One region of the Dorea sp. AM13-35 genome, then DNA from elsewhere that is predicted to be linked to it. Evidence: predicted binding sites of a transcription regulator. Region 1 holds the regulator's gene; the other holds the start of a gene.
The links. Region 1 encodes HrcA, which represses chaperone genes, less so after heat shock. Its sites were predicted from a motif close to TGTTAGCACTCNNNNNNNNNGAGTGCTAACA; they were not measured.

Region 2: a site for HrcA is predicted at 1,331-1,361, ahead of DW152_RS03540 (Hsp20/alpha crystallin family protein). Genes of this name have one in related genera too.

What each region holds. Positions count from the first base shown of each region.
Region 1 is NZ_QUCZ01000007.1:81,891-86,959, reverse strand. It holds gene dnaK (molecular chaperone DnaK) at 1-1,603, opposite strand, end outside; gene grpE (nucleotide exchange factor GrpE) at 1,639-2,238, opposite strand; gene hrcA (heat-inducible transcriptional repressor HrcA) at 2,289-3,332, opposite strand; gene DW152_RS09050 (hypothetical protein) at 3,480-3,773, opposite strand; gene DW152_RS09045 (response regulator transcription factor) at 3,849-4,466, opposite strand; gene DW152_RS09040 (ATP-binding protein) at 4,466-5,069, opposite strand, start outside.
Region 2 is NZ_QUCZ01000002.1:123,564-128,632, forward strand. It holds gene DW152_RS03530 (translation factor GTPase family protein) at 1-420, opposite strand, end outside; gene DW152_RS03535 (YkgJ family cysteine cluster protein) at 452-1,126, opposite strand; gene DW152_RS03540 (Hsp20/alpha crystallin family protein) at 1,511-1,936, shown strand; gene DW152_RS03545 (Hsp20/alpha crystallin family protein) at 2,034-2,495, shown strand; gene DW152_RS03550 (rhodanese-like domain-containing protein) at 2,726-5,069, shown strand, end outside.

The DNA of each region.
Region 1 (5,069 bases):
TGTCAGCTGCATCCAGTTTGTCTCCAGCTTCAGACAATGCTTTCTCTGTCTGGAATACGAATGCATCTGCTTCGTTCTTTGTATCGATTCCTTCTTTACGTTTCTTATCCTGTGCTTCAAATGCAGCAGCTTCTTTTACAGCTTTATCAATATCTTCATCAGACATGTTAGATCCTGCTGTGATTGTGATATGCTGCTCTTTTCCTGTTCCAAGATCTTTTGCAGATACATTTACGATACCATTTGCATCGATATCGAATGTAACTTCGATCTGCGGTACTCCACGCGGAGCCGGTGCGATTCCATCCAGTCTGAACTGTCCGAGGGACTTGTTGTCTTTAGCAAACTGTCTCTCACCCTGTACAACGTTGATATCAACGGCTGTCTGGTTATCTGCTGCTGTAGAGAAGATCTGGCTCTTCTTTGTCGGGATTGTTGTATTTCTCTCGATCAGTCTTGTGGCTACACCACCCATTGTCTCGATAGACAGTGACAGTGGAGTTACATCCAGGAGAAGGATGTCGCCTGCGCCTGTATCTCCTGCAAGTTTACCACCCTGAACAGAAGCACCAAGTGCTACACACTCATCTGGGTTCAGAGATTTGCTAGGCTCTTTACCTGTCAGACGTTTTACTTCTTCCTGTACAGCCGGGATACGTGTAGATCCACCAACCAGCAGTACCTGACCAAGCTCAGAAGCTGTGATACCAGCATCAGATAATGCTCTCTGAACCGGCTCAGATGTCTTCATCACAAGGTCGTGTGTCAGTTCATCAAATTTAGCTCTTGTGAGGTTCATATCAAAATGTTTTGGTCCCTCTGCTGTAGCTGTGATGAATGGCAGGTTGATATTTGTGGTTGTTGCAGAAGAAAGTTCTTTCTTCGCTTTCTCAGCTGCTTCTTTTAATCTCTGCAGTGCCATCTTATCTGTAGATAAGTCTACACCTTCCTGTTTCTTGAATTCGGCGATCATGTAATCTGTGATCTTCTGGTCAAAGTCATCTCCACCAAGTCTGTTGTTACCTGCTGTAGATAATACCTCGATAACACCGTCACCAATCTCGATTACGGATACATCGAATGTACCACCACCAAGGTCATATACCATAATCTTCTGTTCATTCTCATTGTCAAGTCCGTAAGCAAGTGCTGCTGCCGTAGGCTCGTTGATGATACGTTTTACATCAAGTCCTGCGATCTTACCGGCATCTTTTGTAGCCTGACGCTGAGCATCGTTGAAGTAAGCAGGTACTGTGATAACAGCTTCTGTTACTTTTTCTCCAAGATATCCTTCTGCATCTGCTTTTAATTTCTGAAGGATCATTGCTGAAATCTCCTGCGGAGAATATTTCTTCTCATCTACAGTTACTTTATAATCAGATCCCATCTCTCTCTTGATAGAAGAGATTGTTCTCTCTGCGTTTGTAACTGCCTGACGTTTTGCAGGTTCACCTACAAGACGCTCTCCTGTTTTTGTAAATGCTACTACTGACGGTGTAGTTCTTGCACCTTCTGTGTTAGCGATAACTGTTGGCTGTCCACCTTCCATTACGGCTACACAGCTGTTTGTTGTACCTAAGTCAATACCAATGATTTTACCCATAATAATTGTCCTCCTGTTCTATTTCTAAATAAATTCTAATTTGCTACTTTTACCATACTGTGTCTCACTACAGAGTCACGATACATATAACCTTTTTGGAATTCTTCGGCAATGATATTCTCACCGAGATTCTCATCTTCCACATGCATAACCGCATTGTGAAGATTCGGGTCAAATTCCTGACCTACCGCTTCGATAGGTTTCACCTCGATTCCTTCCAGTGTTGTCATCAGTTGTTTGTAAACCTTCTCCATTCCCTGGATAAATGGATCCTCTTTGTCTTCTTCCTTCACTGCATCCAGACCTCTTTCGAAATTGTCTACAACCGGAAGAATCTTCTCTATGATATCTTTCGCACCAACTTCGTACATTTGGGATTTCTCCTTCTCTGTACGTTTGCGGAAGTTATCAAACTCTGCCATCTGACGAGTGAGTCTGTCAGTCAGTTCCTCAATCTTCTCGTCTTTTTTATCTTTCTTATCCTTCTTGCCAAATAACTTCTTGCCGGATTTCTTCTCTTCTGTATCGGATTCTTTGCTGTCCTCTTTCTCTGCTTCCTTCGCTTCGTCTTCGGCTGCCTCTTCTTTAGTGGCTTCAGCTGTCTTCTTTGCTTCCTCCACAGCTTCCTTTACCATCTCTTCCTGGCTCTTTTCTTTGTTATCTTCCAAGGGTACTTCCACCTTTCTTATTCATTCTTATGAAACATCTGATCCAGTTCTGTCTGGAGACGCTTCATAGATTTTAAAACATGCTCATAATCCATCCGCTTCGGTCCGATAATGCCTATCGTTCCCTTCATGCCCTCGCCTAATTCATAGGTTGCGGTCACGACACTGCAGTCCTTCATGTTCTGTACCGGTGCTTCATCACCGATATAAACCTGGATTCCTGTATTCTCTTCATGAGAAAGTGTCTGGGTTACAAGCTCTGTAAGCTGTTGTTTTTCTTCAAATGCACTGATGATATCCTGAGCGCTCTGCTTATCGCTGAGCTCCGGATATTTGAAAATGTTCGTCGCACCACTTGTATAGATCTGCATATCTTCATCGACCTGTATCGTATCTGCGACTGCATCCAGTACGTTGCCAATCACCACGCTGTGAATACCTGCCTGCTCTTTGAGTCTTGCGATCAGTCCTAAATTGATCTCCTCAATGGACATACCATTGAGTGTTGTATTCAAAAGCATATTCAGCTTCAGCAGGTTCTCATTGCTGAGCGGTTCTTCCAGATGAATGAGCTTGTTCTTAATCACATTGCCGCCGAGAACAATTACCGCGATCACCTGTTCTTCATCCACCATAGACAACTGGAGGAACTTGATCTTATTGGAATTGTTCATCGGAGTGGAAACCATCGTTGCGTAATTCGTATTGTTCGCTAAAACTTTGGCTGCCTGTTTCAGAAGCTGATCCATCTTATCTGCTTTCTGAAGCATCTGATCCTGCATATCATTCAGTTCCTGCTCCTTCTCCTGCATCAGCATATCTACATATAATCTGTAGCCTTTATCCGAAGGAATACGACCTGCCGATGTATGTGGCTGTATGATATAACCAAGTTCTTCCAGATCCGCCATCTCATTACGAATCGTTGCTGAACTTAAATTCAAATCCGTATATTTGGAAATAGTTCTCGATCCGACCGGCTCGCCACTCTCTAGATAAGTCTGTATAATCGCATGTAAAATCTTAAGCTTACGATCACTCAGTCCATGTTCTTCTAACATCAGCTCTCCTCCTTTCGGATTTTTCTTTGTTAGCACTCATTAAAAAGGAGTGCTAACATCTTTCGACTATTAATGTAGCACTCCTTTTTCTGTTTGTCAACAGTATTTATTATTTTTTTAGATTCTTTTCAAACGCTTTAAAACAGTCTAGCTCAGTTCTACTTTTGCAGCCTCTTCCGGTTTGAAATCATTTGCCAAATCATAGATATTATGTCCTGTAGACTCACTTAATACACGTCCCTCTAATGAATAGCAGCGGATAAATCTTTTACCATCTACACTTGACCAGTGTTCTACATCCCAGCTCATGTATCCGTCTTCATCAGATTTCTTCTCTTTCAGATAAAGATCTACCTGACGGCCGTCTTTCATAAGCTGAACCAGTCCGTCTGTTCCATTTACTTCTACTTCTGCTTTGTTTACTGTGTCAAAAATTTTCATTTTGCATTCCTCCTGCGTGGTTATATATTTCCTCTATTATAGCCTTTTTCTATGTAAAACACAACCGAACATCCCCTATCCTTCAAACATTTTCCGCAGATCTCTTCTTTTCTCCACCTCAAGTTTTGAAAATATGCGAGTAATTACATTTTTCACATAACCATAAGAATAATGATATTCCGCCGCGATCTCCCGGTTGTCCATCCCTTTTGCAACTGCCTGCGCAATCTTCCACTCGATTGGGCTTAACACTTCCTGCATCTTTTTATACGTTTCATTCTCCTTTATTTCTTCCGTTCGTTCTTCTCTGGCCCGTCCTTCTTCATATTGTAAATGGCGTTCCACTCTTGCAAGCAGTACTTCTTTCACAAATGGTTTCACAATATAATCTACCGCGCCGGATTTTAATCCTCGCACTTCATAATCTGCATCGGAAAATCCGGTCAGGAAAATAATCGGCACACTGCCTGCCGCCGGAATCTTCTTCATCTCATTTAGTGTCTCATATCCATCCATTCCAGACATAGCAATATCCAGAAGGATCAGATCCGGGATCACGCCTTTTTCCAGAAGTGCAATCGCCTGGCTCCCGGCTTTGGCTACACTGACACTGTAAAATTCTGACAGAATCTCTTCTGCTGTCTTTAATAAAATCAGATCGTCATCCACGATCAATACATGTTTTTTCTCCATCAGTGTTCCTCCTTCCACTTTCTGAAAATACTCTCTGCTTCTTCAAAATCCAGCTCGCGGATTTTCTGTCCGATCTGTTCCAACAGCTTTCTTCTCTCCGGATCATTTTCTGTGTCCAGCAGCTTTTGATTCCAGGTGGAAGCTTCCTTCCCCTGATAACGCATCAATGCTTCCCGTAATGCTTTTTCATAGGTTTCTTTCAGGTTTATATCTGCTATGGTACTCTCTGCTTCTTCGTTTTCTCTCTGCGGTATGAGCTGCACTATTTCTTTCCGGAACTGTCTGGCTCCTTTTACCGTTCTCTCCCATTCCAGATAAAGAAGCGGCATTGCATATTTGAAATAATCCGCATCCATTTCTTTGCCATGCACTTCCATCGCCTGTGCCAGCTCTGAGAGTTCTCCTGCGCCAATTGCTTTTGCATTGCTTTTCAGTGTATGCATTTCACCGGTCAGTGCCATCAGGATCTCAGTCCTTTTCTTTTCTGTATCTGCATATTCCAGTGCTTTTTCCATTTTCTCCATCTGCCTGCGATTCGGTTCATAATAATCTGTAAAAAATTCTATCAATTTTGCATATTGATATATATTTCCATCCAGTAAA
Region 2 (5,069 bases), on a different contig from region 1:
CAGGTGTTTCCTGTCTGTTCCTTCCTGATCCATCTTATTTACAAATAAAAATACCGGTACATTGTAGCGTTTCAGGAGGCTCCAGAGTGTCCTTGTATGTCCCTGGATTCCGTCTGCTCCGTTGATCACAAGAATCGCATAATCGAGGACCTGCAAAGTACGCTCCATCTCCGCTGAAAAATCCACATGTCCCGGTGTATCCAGCAAAGTCACCTGCCACGGATCAAGTGGAAATACCGCCTGTTTGGAAAATATCGTAATTCCTCTGCTCCGCTCCAGTTCATGCGTATCCAGAAATGCATCTTTATGATCCACTCTTCCCAACGTTTTTAATTTGCCACTCAAATACAAAATACTTTCCGAAAGTGTTGTCTTTCCCGCATCAACATGCGCCAGTATTCCGATTGTAATATTTCTCATATTTCCTACACCTGTTTCTTCACTTTTTGTATTATAAATCCAGCTTCATCCGCACCAGTTCCCTGCGTTTTTCATATTCACTGTAAAATGCATCCCCAGCGGCAAGTTCTGCCTGATATGGTGTCTGATAAAATGTCCGCAAAATGAAAATCTGCAAAATCTTTGCTTCTTCCGCACTCAAATCTGCCATTGCCGTCTCGCATTTTTTCAGAAAAGCATGCCAGGAAGTAATGTAATTTTCATATGCTTTGAGATTTGCAATGCCAAGCCATTTTTTCACCTTAATCTTCGTTCGGTCTTTCTTCTGACATTCATGGATCTGCAGAAAATACTTAAATCCATCTTCTTCATAAAATCGTCCAAGCGGAAATAACCGGCAGATTCCCGGACGGAATGCATGAATCTTGCATCTGCCAGCTTCATTTAAGAATGGACAGCCTAACGTCCCGTCATCCATGTCAAGATGCGGCAGGATCATGCCATCCACAACTCCGAGCGCGATCTTTCCTTTCATTAATTCTTCAAATGTCTCACCCAGCCCGGCACTCATCTGCCAAACATCATAAGGATCCAGCACAATGGAATCACCCATACCACGGCAGCACGCAGAACAGCCTTTGCAGTCCTGACAATCTGCTTTTACCATGTCATTTGCCGTATATAAATTACCATCCGAGATTTCTTTCATATCTATGTTTCTTATCATTTTCTTATCCCCTATATGTTTTCGCTTTCTTTTGTCTGTCTGGAATCTTACGTTTTATATTATATCTGTGTAATAGAACATGAAAGCACTGTACTTCTTATAGGATAAACGATTGTAAGACTAAATGCCACCCCTTGTTTTACTTTGCAGAAAAATATGCCACATAATAGAAGTTTGTTTTTCAGTTAATAAAAAAATTCCAGAAATTAGCACTCACCTCTTGACAGTGCTAATAATAGATGTTATAGTACAGTTAGAACAAAGGAAGAGAGATAAAAAGAAAGGATCTTGATTCCAGATGTTCCTATGAGACAACAACACATCGGATTCTCCGACAGTGCTTAATTATATTTTATGAATGTCTTTTGAAAGGAGATATGACTTATGATGTTACCTAGTATTTTTGGAGAGAACTTATTGGACGATTTCTTTGATGATGATTGGAATGCATGGGGTTATAGTGACACAAGCCTTATGAACACAGATGTTAAGGAAAACGAAAAGGATTACGAACTGACGATGAGTATGCCGGGCGTACAGAAAGATAATGTAAAGGCTGAACTGAATGATGGTTATCTGACAATCAGCGCAAGCACAGATACGAACAACGATGAGAAAGATAAAGATGGACATTATATCCGTCGTGAACGTTACAGCGGTTCTTGCCAGAGAAGTTTCTATGTTGGCAAAGATGTCACAGAAGATGATATTAAGGCAAGTTTCGAAGATGGCACTTTGAAGATGACCATTCCGAAAAAAGAAGCTAAACCTGCTGTGGAAAGCAAAAAACAGATTGCCATCGAAGGATAATCTTATAATTAAACTTATAGTCGACAAGTTGCTCATAGCCGGAGTGAAAAGCTCCGGTAGCACATAATATAGATAGAGATTCAAGGAGGAATGACTTATGATGATGCCTAGTATTTTTAATGATAATTTATTTGATGATTTTTTCAGATTCCCATTTTATAATGACAAAGATGAACATCGTATGGAGAAGAAACTTTACGGACACAGAGCTCACAACTTAATGAAGACCGATATCCGCGAGAGAAAAGGCAGTTATGTTCTCGATATTGACCTTCCTGGATTTAAGAAAGATGAGCTTACCATTGAGTTAAACGATGGTTATTTGACGATTAGTGCCGCAAAAGGACTGGAGCAGGATAAGAAAGAAAAAGAAACCGGACATTATATCCGTCGTGAACGTTATGCCGGTTCCTGCCAGAGAAGTTTCTATGTTGGCAAGGATGTAACTGAAGAAGATATTAAAGCAAGCTTCAAACATGGCATTTTGAAACTGACCATTCCGAAAAAAGAAGCCAAACCTGCCGTAGAAAATAAGAAACAGATTGCTATTGAAGGATAATGTCAAATTCTTGCTTTTTCTTCTATTTAAGCTAATAAATAATTTATTTAACAAATAGCCTAAAGCCCACAATTTTACTGGGATTTAGGCTATTTTTCATCTTATAGATATTATCTATTATTTAGTCATTTTATAGATATTATCAATTTGCTTATATTTATATATGAAACTATACTTAAATAGATACAAAGTGTCCGTTTTTAACGGTAAGACAAGGAGGAGTTGTTATTATGAAAACAACAATCAAAAAAATCTCCCTGTTTATGCTCTCACTTGCTGTAGTTCTTACTATGGCAGCTTCTACAGGCATGAACAGTGAGGCGGCTTCCAAAAAGCCTACAAAGATTACCCTTAAAGCTACTTCCAAAACGGTAGATATCAAGGGTAAAGTGAAGGTTTCCGTGAAATCTGTAAAACCTTCTAATGCAAGCAAATCTGTAACCTACAAATCAAGCAATAAGAAAATTGCTACTGTATCTTCTAAAGGCATTGTTACTGGTAAGAAAAAAGGTACTGTAAAAATCACTGCTACTTCCAAGACGAACAAGAAAGTAAAATCTACAATCAAGATCACAGTAAAAGGAAAGCCAACAAAGATTACCCTCAAAGCCACTTCTAAAACAGTAGATATCAAGGGTAAAGTGAAGGTTTCTGTTAAATCTGTAAAACCTTCTAATGCAAGCAAATCTGTAACCTACAAATCAAGCAATAAGAAAATTGCTACTGTATCTTCTAAAGGCATTGTTACTGGTAAGAAAAAAGGTACTGTAAAAATCACTGCTACTTCCAAGACGAACAAGAAAGTAAAATCTACAATCAAGATCACAGTAAAAGATCTGAAAGCTTCTTCTGTTAAGCTGAACACAACTTCCAAGACAGTAGCTTCCGGAAAGACAACTACTTTAAAAGCTACTGTAAAAGGTGCTACTGGATTCTACAATCAGGGTGTTACATGGAAATCAAGCAATACAAAAGTTGCTACTGTAACTTCCAAAGGTGTTGTAAAAGGTATCGCAGCAGGACAGGCTACAATCACAGCAACTGAAAAAGGTGGAAGCAAAAAAGCTACATGCCTTATCACTGTAACTGAGCCGGTTAAAGTTGATACAGAAGCCGGAACTGTTACTTTAAAAGGTATCTTAAATGCTTCTGCATTTAAAAAACCAACTATGCATTATCTCGTGACTGCTAATCTTGGAGCTTCCGGAGGCAATCCGATCTTCACAGGTCTGAATGACCGTATTGATCTGGCAAATGCACTGGATTCTCTCGGAGCAACTGCATGGAATACAAATTCAAAAACTGTATTAGCGAATGGTGAATCTATTGCCGCCGTAAAAGACAAAAAAGGAACAAACGCTAATTATTCTAAACTGAATATCAGCGTTTCCTGGGCAGGACATGATGCTGTTGCAATGCAGGATACGATTAAAAATGCTGACAAGTCAGCATATACAGGAACTATTGTATACGCTAACAGTGGTGCTGTTCAGAAAGCAATCCCATCCGGATGCGAAATCTGTACATCAAGCTGTTATGCAGGTATCTGTGCAAGTGAAGATGTTGCAATGGGTGGAACTACGATTGGAAACTCCGCGAACCTTCCAAAAGCAGGTACTGTTGTAACAATCACAATCGCTGTTGATGGATACAAAGCTCCATATAACTATATTTCAAAAGAAGAATTAAAAGCTGATATCGACGGAAAACAGGAATACAAAATCTTAGATGTACGTCAGGCTGCTAAATATGCTGAATCTCATATTGCCGGTGCTGTTTCTGCTGACGTTGACGGTGCTGTATCAGGTACTGATGTGGCATCTGCTACAAAGAATATTGAAGCTGCAATCAAAAATGATCCTGCAGGTACAAAATATGCAGTTGTATGCAATTCCGGAAGCCGCTATGCACAGGCAGCTACTGAGATTATGATCAAAGCTGGTATTAGCAACAAAAATATTTTCACATTAACGGGTGGAATGAAAAAAGATGCCGGTGGATGGGATTATGACAATTACTGTGTTAAATCTTACACATCTGACAAGAGTAAAACAGATTTTACTCACGGTATGACTGTTAATCAGTTAAAAGCTAATATTGACGATGGAAAAACTCCATTCGTAGTATTCGATCTGCGTGACGTTGCATCTTACGCAACAGGACACATCAAACCTTCTATCTCCACTCCTCTTCGTGAGAGTGTAGATGGTGCTTTAAAAGATCTGTCTGATGATCAGTCTAAAGCAAATCTGCAGGCTGCTGTAAATGCTAACCCGAATAAATTCTATGTTGTTGAGTGTTATTCTGGTAACAACTACGCTGCAAAGGCTGTAAACTACTTAAAAGAGATTGGTGTGAGCGAAAGCAAGATTATCGTTCTTGAAGGCGGCGCTAAAGCATGGAAGGATGCAAATCATTCAACAATTGTTGGACTTACTGTATCTGCTGCTGATTTAAAAGCTGATATTGACAGCACACAGTCTTATAAATTAATCGATGCACGTAAAGCTGAAGATTATGCAAAAAGCCACATCGTTGGCGCTGTTTCTGCTGATCAGGCTGGTGCTGTTTCCG